One region of the Bacillus sp. Pc3 genome, then DNA from elsewhere that is predicted to be linked to it. Evidence: riboswitches for the same ligand, from Rfam matches in the RefSeq annotation. Region 1 holds a riboswitch; each other region holds the start of a gene.
The links. Region 1 has a riboswitch for thiamine pyrophosphate ahead of SB24_RS03160 (ECF transporter S component). Riboswitches for the same ligand answer to the same signal wherever they lie in the genome.
Positions count from the first base shown of each region.

Region 2: linked by a shared signal. The riboswitch ahead of thiT (energy-coupled thiamine transporter ThiT) and the one ahead of SB24_RS03160 (ECF transporter S component) in region 1 are both predicted to bind thiamine pyrophosphate.
Region 3: linked by a shared signal. The riboswitch ahead of SB24_RS02115 (acetylornithine deacetylase) and the one ahead of SB24_RS03160 (ECF transporter S component) in region 1 are both predicted to bind thiamine pyrophosphate.

Region 1 is NZ_CP010406.1:785,357-790,175, forward strand. It holds gene SB24_RS19900 (transcriptional regulator SplA domain-containing protein) at 12-149, opposite strand; gene SB24_RS03150 (glycoside hydrolase family 18 protein) at 238-1,500, opposite strand; TPP riboswitch at 1,649-1,762, shown strand; gene SB24_RS03160 (ECF transporter S component) at 1,942-2,541, shown strand; gene SB24_RS03165 (ABC transporter ATP-binding protein) at 2,528-4,165, shown strand; gene SB24_RS03170 (energy-coupling factor transporter transmembrane component T family protein) at 4,140-4,819, shown strand, end outside.
Region 2 is NZ_CP010406.1:3,073,301-3,078,119, reverse strand. It holds rRNA gene SB24_RS14710 (23S ribosomal RNA) at 1-536, opposite strand, end outside; rRNA gene SB24_RS14705 (16S ribosomal RNA) at 712-2,261, opposite strand; TPP riboswitch at 2,628-2,728, shown strand; gene thiT (energy-coupled thiamine transporter ThiT) at 2,829-3,410, shown strand; gene SB24_RS14695 (flotillin lipid rafts scaffold protein FloT) at 3,441-4,819, opposite strand, start outside.
Region 3 is NZ_CP010406.1:532,519-537,337, reverse strand. It holds gene sigE (RNA polymerase sporulation sigma factor SigE) at 1-220, shown strand, start outside; gene sigG (RNA polymerase sporulation sigma factor SigG) at 361-1,143, shown strand; gene SB24_RS02120 (ABC transporter ATP-binding protein) at 1,272-2,069, shown strand; TPP riboswitch at 2,074-2,178, shown strand; gene SB24_RS02115 (acetylornithine deacetylase) at 2,255-3,535, shown strand; gene SB24_RS02110 (YlmC/YmxH family sporulation protein) at 3,596-3,847, shown strand; gene pgeF (peptidoglycan editing factor PgeF) at 4,002-4,819, shown strand, end outside.

The DNA.
Region 1 (4,819 bases):
GCATAAAGCCCTTATTCCGGCAAATCGCTTTCATCCTCTTCTGAAAGGAAATGATAGGATTCATGCAGCATGAGCGCGTACTCCCCTTCTTTTGTCGGATGCGGTACATACTCAGCCTCGTTGATATACTGCTCTTCCCTTTTCTTCATATGACAGACCTCCTGTTCAATTTTAGATTGTCCAAAAGAAGATCCGTTATCATAGGAAAAAAAATTACTTGCGGAGCGGGACATGCAGCTATATTTTTCGGATCGTGAAAAAGTTCCTAAGCAGCCACGGGCCCGGTTTGAAACCGAGCGTTAATTGCCACGCGCCGATCGCCTGCAGTCCGAACTCCCGAACGAGAACCATTTTTTCACTCATGCTCCGCACATCCTCAAACCACACTTCATGCGTTCTTCCATTTTCATCAGTATACCGGAAGTAAGGGGAACGCTCCTGCTGGGAATAACGGATCACTGATTGATGCTTCATGGCCGTTTCCATGGCGCGCTGATTGGAGATGGCGGATCCGATCGTTCCGGGACGGTACGGAATCACCCAATCATACCCGTACAGCGGAACACCGAGAATCACTTTTCTTCTCGGCACCCTGCTGATGGCAAAATTGATCGTTTGCCTGACCTCTGTCAAAGGCGCCACAGGTCCCGGCTCACTGCCGGCGTGGTGCCAGTCGTACGCCATAATGAACATATAATCGACGACGGCTCCAATTCCGCCGTAATCATATCCCCTCAGCCACGGCACTGCATCACTTGTTTTCGCCGGAACCGATATCGTTAACGCGAGCTGATGCTCTGAAAGCCGGGTTTTTAACTGCCGGAGAAATCCTGTGAAGAGGTCCCTGTCAGCTTCTCTGACCCGTTCAAAATCGATATTTACACCGCCGTATCCCTTTCTTACGGTTAAGGAGACGATATTGCTGACGAGATTCGTTCTTGCCGTCGGATTTTGCAGCACTTGATGGGCTAATTCCGGACTGAATCCCCCTTCTGTCAGATTCGTAATGACGGCAAGCGGGCGCACTCTGTTCTGCCATGTGGTTTCTATTGCGGTTCTGTCGTTTAAATCGTTAATGATATCTCCATTCGGGCCAAAATGATATTCAAACAAAGAAATCGCCGAAGAATACGGCGCAAAATCATTAATTAGCTCTCTATCCGCTTCAGGCGTCCGAATGACATAAAATTGCAGGGTTCCCGCAAGATAGTTAGAGATATCAGGAATCTTCACTTTCATACCCGCCCGCAGCCGGTTCGGCGGAATATCCGGGTTTGCCTGCATCAGCTGCATCTGCGGCACATAAGCCTTACCTGCGATAACGGCATACGTATCATTCGGCTGAACCGTATATTCATTAAGAGGGATTAAAAGCGCCTGCCCCGGAACGATATTCGTTTCCTCAAGCCCGTTGACACTTCTGATGCTGTCAACAGGGTATCCGTACTTTCTGCTGATGGAAAATAACGAGTCACCAGACTGCACTGTATGAACAAACATAGATGTCCTCCGTTTCCTTTTGATCAAAAGGGCTCTACTTATCTTTATGAATGATCATCCGGTCCGATTCCAAACTCTGTTTGGAGAAAGGCTGTTTACAAATCAGACATGATCAACTATGATGATGTCATCATAAAAAACTGTATAGGAAACGCACTAGGGGTGCTGTTATCGGCTGAGATAAAACATGCGGCAGGCGTGTTTTGATCCCTTATAACCCGATCTGGATAATACCAGCGTGGGGAAGTGCAGATTGACCGGAGCGCAGGGTTTTTCCCCATGCGTTTTCGTTCTGCTGCTGCATATTCCCTCGGATATGCAGTTTTTTATTTTTCATTAAAAAACGGGGGAGGACACCGCAATATGAAACTGAATATGAACCGCCTGTAAAATCATCTCTTTCATACATACGACTATCCGATAAGAAAGCAGGAGATCACAATGAAAATTTGGAAAATGAGAGAAATTGTCGTCATGTCCGTCATCAGTGTTGTATTTGCTGTCATTTATTTAGTATCAACTCATGCAAGCAATATAGCGGCAGGGTTTTTCGGCCGGATGAGCTATGAACCGATTTACGGTATCTGGTTTATCGTCTCGGTGATTGCCGCGTACATTATTCAAAAACCGGGAGCGGCTCTTGTTTCTGAAATCATCGCCGCGTTTGTGGAGTGCTTACTCGGAAATCCGTCAGGACCGATGGTGATCCTGATCGGGATCGCACAGGGAATCGGTGCGGAAGCGGTCTTTTTTGCGACACGCTGGCGGGTGTATACCCTGCCCGTGCTTCTTTTATCCGGTATAGGGTCTTCTGTGACGAGCTTCATTTATGACTTGGTCGTTTCCGGATACTCTGTTTTGAATCCGGGTTTATTAGCCGTCATGCTTCTCATCCGTCTGGTCTCAGGTGCGCTTCTTGCCGGCCTTCTCGGCAAAGCAATCAGTGATGCGCTGGCTTACACAGGGGTGCTGAACGGCATGGCGCTCGGAAAACAATTCAAGAAGAAAAAGAAACAGGTGAACCAAGATGCAGGCATCTGAGCCCCTTCTATCGGCCGGCCGTCTTACCTTTTCTTATGATCAGGATGAAAAGCCGATTCTTCAAAACGTGTCCTTTCAGCTCCGCAAAGGAGAGCGGGCTTTATTGCTCGGGCCGAGCGGATGCGGCAAAAGCTCGCTCGCTCTCTGTTTAAACGGTCTGTACCCGGAAGCATGCGATGGGGTTCAATCGGGAACCGTTTCTTTATACGGAACACCTCTTTCACATCTGACAGAGCCCGCCGCCAGATCCATCGGCGTCGTGTTTCAAGATCCGGACCAGCAGTTTTGCATGCTGACGGTTGAAGATGAAATCGCCTTCGGCCTGGAAAATTTGCAATATACAAAAGAAGATATGGACGCAATCATCGATGATGTTTTGGCAAAATTGGAGATCACTCATCTGAAAATGCGAACGATCGCTTCGCTGTCAGGCGGTTCAAAACAAAAAGTGGCGCTTGCCTGTATCATTGCGATGGAACCGGAACTCATTATTTTGGACGAACCGACGGCACAGCTTGATCCATATTCCGCACGTGAATTAGTGCGGCTGATCAAAGATCTTCAAGCAAAAAAAGGCTTCGGCCTTCTCGTTATCGAACATCAGCTTGATCATTGGGCGCCGTGGATGGACAGGACGATTGTCCTTGACGAAACGGGTCAGAAGGTGATGGACGGAGAGACGGACGTTATCTTTGAAACAAAGATTGAAGAGCTGATGCAGCTCGGCATTCCGATTCCGCGTGTGATCTCATTGCAGGAGCACGTCAGCATTCCTTTTACATTGTGTAAAGAAAAGCTGTTTCAAGAATCTGTACCGTCTCTGCCCGAACCCCGGCCCGCCGCGCTTTCGGCAGAAGACGCGCTGAGCGTTCACGGGCTGTCATTCTCAAGAGGAGCAGACGTCATTTTTCAGGATGTGAGCTTTTCCGTAAAAAAAGGTTCAATCACCGCGATTGCCGGCCCTAACGGAACAGGAAAAACAACGCTCCTTTCTGCCGCGGCCAAGCTCATCCGTCCGCTGGGCGGAGACATCAAAATAGACGGCAGACCGATTGATTCCTATTCTGAAAAAGAGCTGCGGCGGCTGATCGGATATGTTTTCCAAAATCCTGAACACCAATTTGTCACAGATTCCGCCATTCAAGAGCTGATGTTCGGTTTTGAAAGCAGCAGAGCCGCAAAGGAGAAAGCTCTTCAGCTGTTAACCCGATTCGGCCTGAGACGCCATGCCTCACAGCATCCGTTTTCTTTAAGCCAAGGACAAAAACGCAGGCTCAGCGTCGCGACGATGCTTATGCACAATGTGAACGTTTTGATGCTTGATGAACCGACTTTCGGACAGGATGCCAAAACGGCGCGGGAGTGTATGCAAATGCTCCGTGAGATTCAAAAGGAAGGAACGGCTGTTTTGATGGTGACACACGATATGGAACTCGTCTCAGATTATGCCGACACGATCCTTGTGCTCTGCGGCACGAAACTGGTATTCCGGGGAACTCCCGACGCTTTATTTTCTGATAACACCGGGATCGCCGAGCAGGCGCATTTGGCTTTACCGCTGCGGTATGAATGGATGAAACACGACAGGAGGCGGAGAAATGAACTTGCGGCTGGAGGCTGTTAACCCGTCAATAAAGGCGGCGGCTGTATTGTTATGCGTCATTATGCTGTCGTTTATTTATAATCCGTACACCCCTGCTTTGTTTTATATCATCATTGCGGGAGGCGTCCTCTCGGCGGGGCGTGTGCCGCTGAAAAAATGGCTGCTGTTCACGATTCCGTTTGTCATTCTGGCCTTCGGTTCTTTATGGACAGCCGCCGTATTCGGAAACGTCCCGACAACCGGAAGCAACCTGCTGTTTAAGCTCGGGCCGATTGCCGTCAACAGTGATAACGCGGCGCTCGGGATTTCTATCGCGTTTCGTATTTTATGTTTTTCCGCTTTGTCGATGATGTTTCTTTTCACAACCGATCCGATTCTGTTCATGCTCAGTCTGATTCAGCAGTGTAAGCTGCCGCCCAAGCTTGCATACGGCGTTATCGCGGGGTTCCGGTTTCTCCCTCTTCTGAAAGATGAAATCCTGATCATCCGGCAGGCGCACAGAATCAGGGGCGCGGCGTCTGATTCCGGGCTGAAAGGAAAGCTCTCCGCCTTCAGGCGCTTCACCATTCCGCTATTGGCAGGCGCAATCAGAAAGGCGGAACGCACGGCGATCGCGATGGAATCTAAAGGCTTTACGGGGAGCCGAAACCGCACGTTTTACAGAACTGTTACCGT
Region 2 (4,819 bases), 1.7 Mb from region 1:
CCGGGGTGCTTTTCACCTTTCCCTCACGGTACTGGTTCACTATCGGTCACTAGGGAGTATTTAGCCTTGGGAGATGGTCCTCCCGGATTCCGACGGAATTTCACGTGTTCCGCCGTACTCAGGATCCACTCAGGAGAGAACGAAGTTTTGACTACAGGGCTGTTACCTCCTATGGCGGGCCTTTCCAGACCTCTTCATCTACCTCGTTCCTTTGTAACTCCGTACAGAGTGTCCTACAACCCCAAGAGGCAAGCCTCTTGGTTTGGGCTGGTCCCGTTTCGCTCGCCGCTACTCAGGGAATCGCATTTGCTTTCTCTTCCTCCGGGTACTTAGATGTTTCAGTTCCCCGGGTCTGCCTTCTCATATCCTATGTATTCAGATATGGATACCACTCCATTACGAGTGGTGGGTTTCCCCATTCGGAAATCTCCGGATCAAAGCTTGCTTACAGCTCCCCGAAGCATATCGGTGTTCGTCCCGTCCTTCATCGGCTCCTAGTGCCAAGGCATCCACCGTGCGCCCTTTCTAACTTAACCGTTAAAAAGAATCACTACGTGATATCTTGCATTACTAATTGAATGTGAATTACTTCTGTTATCTAGTTTTCAAAGAACAACATCTCGAAGAATCGAATGATCCTTCAAAACTAAACAAGACAGGGAACGTTCTGTTTATAAGACCCAAGGTCTTATATTCCGTTAAAATCCTTAGAAAGGAGGTGATCCAGCCGCACCTTCCGATACGGCTACCTTGTTACGACTTCACCCCAATCATCTGTCCCACCTTCGGCGGCTGGCTCCATAAAGGTTACCTCACCGACTTCGGGTGTTACAAACTCTCGTGGTGTGACGGGCGGTGTGTACAAGGCCCGGGAACGTATTCACCGCGGCATGCTGATCCGCGATTACTAGCGATTCCAGCTTCACGCAGTCGAGTTGCAGACTGCGATCCGAACTGAGAACAGATTTGTGGGATTGGCTTAACCTCGCGGTTTCGCTGCCCTTTGTTCTGTCCATTGTAGCACGTGTGTAGCCCAGGTCATAAGGGGCATGATGATTTGACGTCATCCCCACCTTCCTCCGGTTTGTCACCGGCAGTCACCTTAGAGTGCCCAACTGAATGCTGGCAACTAAGATCAAGGGTTGCGCTCGTTGCGGGACTTAACCCAACATCTCACGACACGAGCTGACGACAACCATGCACCACCTGTCACTCTGCCCCCGAAGGGGACGTCCTATCTCTAGGATTGTCAGAGGATGTCAAGACCTGGTAAGGTTCTTCGCGTTGCTTCGAATTAAACCACATGCTCCACCGCTTGTGCGGGCCCCCGTCAATTCCTTTGAGTTTCAGTCTTGCGACCGTACTCCCCAGGCGGAGTGCTTAATGCGTTAGCTGCAGCACTAAGGGGCGGAAACCCCCTAACACTTAGCACTCATCGTTTACGGCGTGGACTACCAGGGTATCTAATCCTGTTCGCTCCCCACGCTTTCGCTCCTCAGCGTCAGTTACAGACCAGAGAGTCGCCTTCGCCACTGGTGTTCCTCCACATCTCTACGCATTTCACCGCTACACGTGGAATTCCACTCTCCTCTTCTGCACTCAAGTTCCCCAGTTTCCAATGACCCTCCCCGGTTGAGCCGGGGGCTTTCACATCAGACTTAAGAAACCGCCTGCGAGCCCTTTACGCCCAATAATTCCGGACAACGCTTGCCACCTACGTATTACCGCGGCTGCTGGCACGTAGTTAGCCGTGGCTTTCTGGTTAGGTACCGTCAAGGTGCCGCCCTATTTGAACGGCACTTGTTCTTCCCTAACAACAGAGCTTTACGATCCGAAAACCTTCATCACTCACGCGGCGTTGCTCCGTCAGACTTTCGTCCATTGCGGAAGATTCCCTACTGCTGCCTCCCGTAGGAGTCTGGGCCGTGTCTCAGTCCCAGTGTGGCCGATCACCCTCTCAGGTCGGCTACGCATCGTCGCCTTGGTGAGCCGTTACCTCACCAACTAGCTAATGCGCCGCGGGTCCATCTGTAAGTGGTAGCCGAAGCCACCTTTTATGTCTGAACCATGCGGTTCAGACAACCATCTGGTATTAGCCCCGGTTTCCCGGAGTTATCCCAGTCTTACAGGCAGGTTACCCACGTGTTACTCACCCGTCCGCCGCTAACATCAGGGAGCAAGCTCCCATCTGTCCGCTCGACTTGCATGTATTAGGCACGCCGCCAGCGTTCGTCCTGAGCCAGGATCAAACTCTCCGATAAAGTAGTTTGACTGACTACGCACATCGCTGTGCGATTTATTTAAAACTTTGAATTAACAGGTACGTTTTGTCTTGTTTAGTTTTCAAAGATCATTACCGCTTGTTGAAGCAGCTTTATTATCTTACCACTCAGCTTCTTTTATGTCAACAACTTTTTTCAAGTTGTTTCCGAAGCTTTTCGTTGTTGTCTGCTGTTCATCAGCGACGTTTAATAATATAACACCCTTTTGAAAATATGACAATAGTTTTTTTAAAAAAATCATTAATTATTTTCTTTCATACTTATTTCAGTTTCTCTTCTATAGAAAGATAAGCTGTCTTGTGGTTTGGCATATTTTCTTGTATAGTAAGATTGAACTAAATACTTGATGACCACAAGGGGAGCATTAAAGCTGAGAGTGAACGTTTTGTTCTGACCCTTTGAACCTGTTAGTTAACGCTGGCGTAGGGATGTGGCAAAGCCAAATGATTTGCAGTTTATGCAAGCAGCGCGCGGACCTTTTCCCATCCTTCCCCGCGCTGCTTTTTTGTTTATCCTTGTTACGGTTGTCTGACCAGGGGGAAAACTATGAATCATTCAACACAGCTTGTGCGCTTAATTGAAATAGCGATTATGACCGGGGCGGCTGTCATTCTGGACATTGTCTCAGGTATGTTTCTCCGGATGCCCCAAGGCGGTTCGGTCTCTATTATGATGATTCCGATTTTTTTGATTTCATTCCGCTGGGGAGTGAAAGCCGGGCTTACGACAGGCTTTTTGACAGGGATTGTCCAGATCGCCATCGGCAATTTGTTTTTGCAGCACCCGGTGCAGCTATTTCTTGATTACATCGCGGCATTTGCAGTTCTCGGTTTCAGCGGCTTGTTTGCTTCCGGTGTACGAGAATCGGCATTGAATAAAAAAAGAGGCGCTTTAACGATGTATGTTATAGGCGGTGTTTTCATCGGCAGTGTGCTGCGCTATGCGGCACATGTGGTCTCCGGAGCTGTCTTTTTCGGAAGCTATGCTCCGAAAGGCACGCCGGTATGGATTTATTCGTCCGTCTACAACGCGACTTATATGATTCCTTCTTTTATCCTTTCGGCCATTGTCCTTATCTTATTATTCATGACTGCGCCGCGGCTTCTTGAAGCTAAGCGGACAAACTGAAACAGCAGGCGGTTTACGCCTGCTGTTTTTTTATTCCGGGCTGTGCCGTTCGTTTGAATCACTCAGTTCTTTTGTAAGTTCATTTATACTTTGTTTTATGTTTCCTTTGCCTGAAAAATTCTCAATAAGCTCTTTTACATTGATTCCGGAAGATGCTTTTAAGCTTTCCTGAAGACCGGCCATTAAATTGGTTGCGTAGCCTGTGACTTTATTGGCCCCGCCATTTTCACCGCTTCCTCCCGTATCAACGACGGTTATTTTATCAATGTTGGAAAGAGGCGCTGAGACTTGCTTCGCATATTCAGGCAGCATTTTCACAATCATATCAAGGATTGCAGCCTGCCCGTATTTTTCGAATGCTTCGGCGATTTTTTCTTTAGCTTCCGCTTCTGCGAGACCTTTCAGGCGGATGACTTCCGCTTCGGTTTCTCCTCTCGCCTTTTCAGCCTCCGCTTTAGCAAGACCGTCAATTCTCACGCGTTCCGCTTCCGCCTTGGCCATCGCTTCGATGCTGTACTGCTCGGCATCCGCTTCTGCGAGCTGCTTCGCTTTTGCGGCCGCGGCCGCTTGTTCCACCGAGTAACGGTCAGCATCGGCTTTTTTCTTCACTTCAGAGTCATATTGGCGCTCACGGCGCAGAATTTCTTTTTCCTCCAATTCAATCTGCTTTTGCCGCTCAATAATTTTAATTTGCATTTCCTGCTCTGTCACCTGCTGGCGGGCTTTTGCTGTTTCAAGATCATATGCCTGGTCGGCATTGGCTTTTGCTGTATCCTGCTCTCTTCTGTATTCCGCCATTTTCAGCTGATTGATTTTTTCCGCTTCAGCTATTTCCGTCGCCCGCTCCAGCTCTGATTTTTTTGCGTCTTTATCAGCGGCCGCGCGTTTAATCCTCGTCTCTTTATCCGCTTCTGCCGTGGCAATGTCCGCATCCCGCTTGACTTGGGCGATTCTCGGCTTACCTAATGATTCAAGATAGCCGTTTTTATCGCGGACGTCTTTAATCGTAAAAGAAACGATCACAAGCCCCATTTTAGCAAGATCCTGAGACGCGACCCGCTGGACTTCCTGAGAAAACTTTTCCCTGTTTTTATAAATCTCTTCAACGGTCATGGAGCCGAGGATGGAGCGCAGATGGCCTTCCAGCACCTCCCGCGCCTCCTGCTCACGGTCGTCCTTGGATTTCCCCAAAAATTGTTCAGCTGCTGTGGCGATTTCACCGATGGAGCCTCCGATTTTAATAATGGCGGTTCCGTCGGCCATTACCGGCACGCCTTGCTCTGTATAGACTTCAGGTGTAGAGACATCAAGTTTGCTTGACAGTAAACTGAGAGGTTCTGCCTGCTGGAATACCGGGAGCACGAACGTTCCCCCGCCCCGGACGATTTTCAGACGATTTCCGCCTTCAT
Region 3 (4,819 bases), 250 kb from region 1:
CATTGAAGCCAATGTGGATAAAAAACTTTTGAAAAAAGCGCTTGAGCAATTAAACGAAAGAGAAAAGCAGATTATGGAACTGCGTTTCGGGCTTGTCGGAGAAGAAGAAAAAACACAAAAAGATGTAGCCGACATGATGGGGATTTCACAATCTTATATCTCCCGGCTCGAAAAGCGGATTATCAAAAGACTGAGAAAAGAGTTTAACAAAATGGTGTAAAATTTTTTCCATCTGACAGCCCTTACTGCTGCAAGGATTGCCGCAGCCGGATGTTTATTTCTGTAAAATGGCGGTGCATATTTTTCCCACCCGAGGAGATACTTAACGTTGTACAGCAGCTCCTAGTGGGAGGGAAAAACGTGTCAAGAAATAAAGTCGAAATTTGCGGGGTGGATACCTCCAAATTACCGGTGCTCAAGAATGAAGAGATGAGAAAGCTGTTTAGGCAATTACAGGATGAGGGCGATGATTCAGCGAGGGAAAAGCTTGTAAACGGCAATCTGCGCCTTGTCTTAAGCGTCATTCAGAGGTTTAACAACAGAGGAGAGTATGTTGATGACTTATTTCAGGTCGGCTGCATCGGACTAATGAAATCCATTGATAATTTTGACCTAAGCCATAATGTTAAGTTTTCAACATACGCTGTACCGATGATCATCGGAGAAATCCGCAGATATTTGCGGGATAACAATCCGATCCGCGTCTCGAGGTCGCTTCGCGATATCGCATATAAAGCGCTTCAAGTAAGAGAGCGGTTAATCAGTGAGACAAGCAGGGAGCCGACAGCAGAGGAAATCGCTAAAGTTCTTGAAGTGCCCCATGAAGAAATTGTGTTTGCCCTTGACGCCATCCAGGATCCGGTTTCACTGTTTGAGCCGATTTATAATGACGGCGGCGATCCGATTTACGTGATGGACCAGATCAGCGATGAGCGCAATAAGGATACACAATGGATTGAGGAGCTGGCTCTGAAAGAAGGCATGAGAAGACTGAACGAACGGGAAAAAATGATTTTGCGAAAGCGCTTTTTCCAAGGGAAAACCCAAATGGAAGTCGCTGAAGAAATCGGCATATCCCAAGCTCAGGTCTCAAGGCTTGAAAAGGCAGCCATTAAACAAATGAATAAGAATATCCATCAATAACGGAAAAAGCCTTTAAACCTTGTTTAAAGGCTTTTTTCATGCGATGGTTTACGTTTGCAAAAAAGTGATGTATTCTAATGTGTAAAAGTTTTTGGAAAATTTAAATAAAGTAAACGGGGGAAACTGCAATGATTTTACAGCTGGACAGTGTGTCATTAAAAAGAAACGGGAAATGGATTTTGAAAGATATCAACTGGCGCGTCGAGAAAAACGAAAATTGGGTGCTGTACGGATTAAACGGAGCCGGAAAAACGGCTTTGCTGAATATGTTATGCTCTTATTACTTCCCCACTTCAGGAGAGATGCAGGTGCTCGGCCATCAATTCGGCAAAACAGAGCTCGGTGACAGGCTCAGGAGGAAAATCGGCCTTGTTTCAGCAGGTCTTCAGCACAAATTATATGCCGCGGACTCCGCTTTTGAAATCGCCCTCAGCGGCGCGTACGCTTCAATCGGGCTGTACGAAACTCCGAGTGAGCAGGTAAGGGAAAAAGCGATCGGTCTTCTGAAGGATTTGGGCGCCATCAGTTACGCCGACAGACGGTATGAAACATTATCACAAGGGGAAAGACAAAGAGCGCTGATTGCGCGGGCGCTTATGGCTGATCCGGAACTGCTGATTTTGGACGAACCCGTGACGGGTCTTGATTTTATGGCAAGGGAGCAGCTGCTGGACACGATTACGTCGATCGCCGAAAAAGAAAATGCGCCGTCCATCCTTTATGTCACCCATCACGCTGAAGAAATTCTGCCGGTATTTGATCAGGCGCTGCTTTTAAAACAGGGCGAGGTGTTCGCCTCCGGGAAAATCAGGGACATGCTTTCTGACGAGCGGCTTACAGCGTTTTTCGATACGCCTGTCAATGTCTTATGGAACAATGGCCGCCCGTTTTTAACACGTGCAAAAGAGGCATCATCCGTAAAATAACATAAATTCACCCTGGGGGTGCTGCCATGCGGCTGAGAGAGACGTTGTCTCAACCCTTAACGGACCTGATCCGGATCATGCCGGCGGAGGGAAGCGGTGAAAAAAGCGGAGGAAGATCCGTTTTTCACCCGTTTCATTTCATGAATGAAACGGGTTTTTTGATACAGCCAAAGGGGAGATTTCCAATGCATCAGATTGATATGCTGTTACACCAGGCGGAAAAACGGCGGAATGACTTCATACATATTGCTGAAAGGTTGATAGCCTTTCCGATTCCGGCCCCGCCAGCAAGAAATACGGCAGAAGCCCAAAAGTGGGTGGCCGGCTTTTTAAAAGAAACGGGCTTCTCGGTCGATATGTGGGATGTGTATCCGGAAGATCCGAATGTAGTCGGTGTTTTAAAAGGGACAGATTCAAGCAGGCATCAAAGCCTGATTTTAAACGGACACATTGATGTGGCAGAAGCCGGGGGCGAAGACTGGCACTCTGACCCGTTTCAGCCGATCGTAAAAGACGGCATGCTGATCGGAAGGGGCGCCGCTGATATGAAAGGGGGTTTGGCGTGTGTTCTTTTCTCTCTGAAGCTGATCCATGATGCCGGCATTGAGCTTCCGGGCGACCTCATTGTACAGTCTGTAATCGGAGAAGAAGTCGGTGAGGCGGGGACGCTGGAATGCTGCAACCGCGGCTATCACGCGGATTTTGCGGTTGTTGCGGATACGAGCAGCCTGCATATTCAAGGGCAGGGCGGTGTCATCACCGGCTGGATAGAATTGAAAAGCAAACAAACATTTCATGACGGCATGAGGCGCAATATGATTCATGCGGGCGGAGGCACATTCGGAGCGAGCGCCATCGAAAAAATGGCAAAAATCATCACTGCCTTGGGAGAGCTGGAGCGCCACTGGGCGGTAACGAAAAGCTATCCCGGCTTTGCGCCCGGCACCAATACGATCAACCCCGCCGTCATTGAAGGCGGAAGACACGCAGCGTTTGTCGCCGATGAATGCCGGTTATGGATCACCGTCCACTTTTATCCGAACGAAACGTACGAACAAGCAGCCGCAGAAATCGAAGACTATATTAATCGTGTCGCTGACAGTGATCTGTGGCTCAAAGAAAACAGGCCGGTGTTCAAATGGGGAGGATCTTCGATGATTGAAGACAGAGGAGAGGTGTTCCCGGCGCTGGAAATCGATTCGGACCATCCGGCAGTTTCTGTCTTGGCTGCATCACACTCAGCCGTCAGAAAACAGGAGCCCGTCATTGATGTTTCCCAAACCGTAACTGACGGAGGGTGGCTTTATCATGCCGGGATTCCGAGCGTCATATACGGTCCCGGCGATTTAAAAAACGCCCACTCCGTAAACGAGGAAGTGTCCGTTGATGAGCTTATGGACTATACGAAAATTATGCTGAGATTTATCCTCGGCTGGTGCAGCCGCAAAAAAGATTGCCCGATGTGACAAGGTTCAGCCCGGCCGTTCATATAATAGGAAAAAGAACGGGCAAAGGGCGTGATACGGATGATCAGCATATCTGAATTTCAAATAAAAGATGTGGTAAACGTGTCGAACGGAAAAAAACTCGGAAGCATCGGTGATATTGATATTAACGTGACAACGGGAAAAATTCAGGCGATTATTTTAGGCGGCAGCGGAAAAGTTCTCGGTTTTTTCGGAAAAGAAGAGGAAATGATCATTCCTTGGCGAAATATAGTTAAAATTGGGGAAGATGTCATCTTAGTGCGTGTAAACGAACCAAAGGGGGGAGCGTAATCCTCCCTTTACTTGTAAAAAGCCGGAAATCTCAATGTTTCCGGCACATTTATTTATCTCATTTTTCAATCAGCCGCTAAACGTATGCTTAAAATTGTGTTAAAATGAGTGGGAAATTACGCTTTTTTAATGTTTGTCGAAAGGTTGGATCTCCATGAATACATATCACCCGTTTAGTCTTACCACCCCCTCGGCACTCATGATAGAAGACTGGAACTGTGTGAATCAGCTTAACACAAAGGTCATCGCCGGATTCACGACGAAAAACGGCGGGGTCAGCAATCCTCCGTATGAGTCATTAAATACCGGATTGCACGTCCGAGACGAAGCTCATGATGTTGTGACAAACCGTGAAGTCATAGCGTCCTTATGCGGTACTGATCTGGATTCCTGGGTGTTCGCCGACCAGACACATGAAAACCGCGTCCGGCGCGTGACAGCCGGGGATAAAGGAAAAGGGGCGAGAGACTATTCTTCCGCATTCCGCGGGACGGACGGGCTCTACACGAAAGATGCGAATCTTTTTTTGGCCCTTTGTTTTGCGGACTGTGTGCCCTTGTATTTTTATGACCCGGTGAAATCCATTATCGGCGCTGCCCATGCCGGATGGAAGGGGACGGTCAAACAAATCGGACGCATCATGACGGAACGCTGGGTAAACGAAGAAGGCTCCCGTTTAACAGATATTCAGGCTGTCATCGGTCCGTCCATCAGCGCGGGAAGCTATACAGTCGACGACCGCGTCATCAATGAAGTGCGGGCGCTGCCTTTTACGGCTGAATCCGCCATATGCGAAACGGAAAAAGGCCAGTATCAGCTTGATTTAAAAGAGGTCAACCGTCTTCTTCTGATACATTGCGGCATTCCGGAAGAAAACATTTCAGTCAGCGGTTTATGCACCGAACGAGAGCGTGAACTATTCTTTTCACACCGCCGCGACAAAGGGAAAACGGGACGCATGATGTCCTTTAT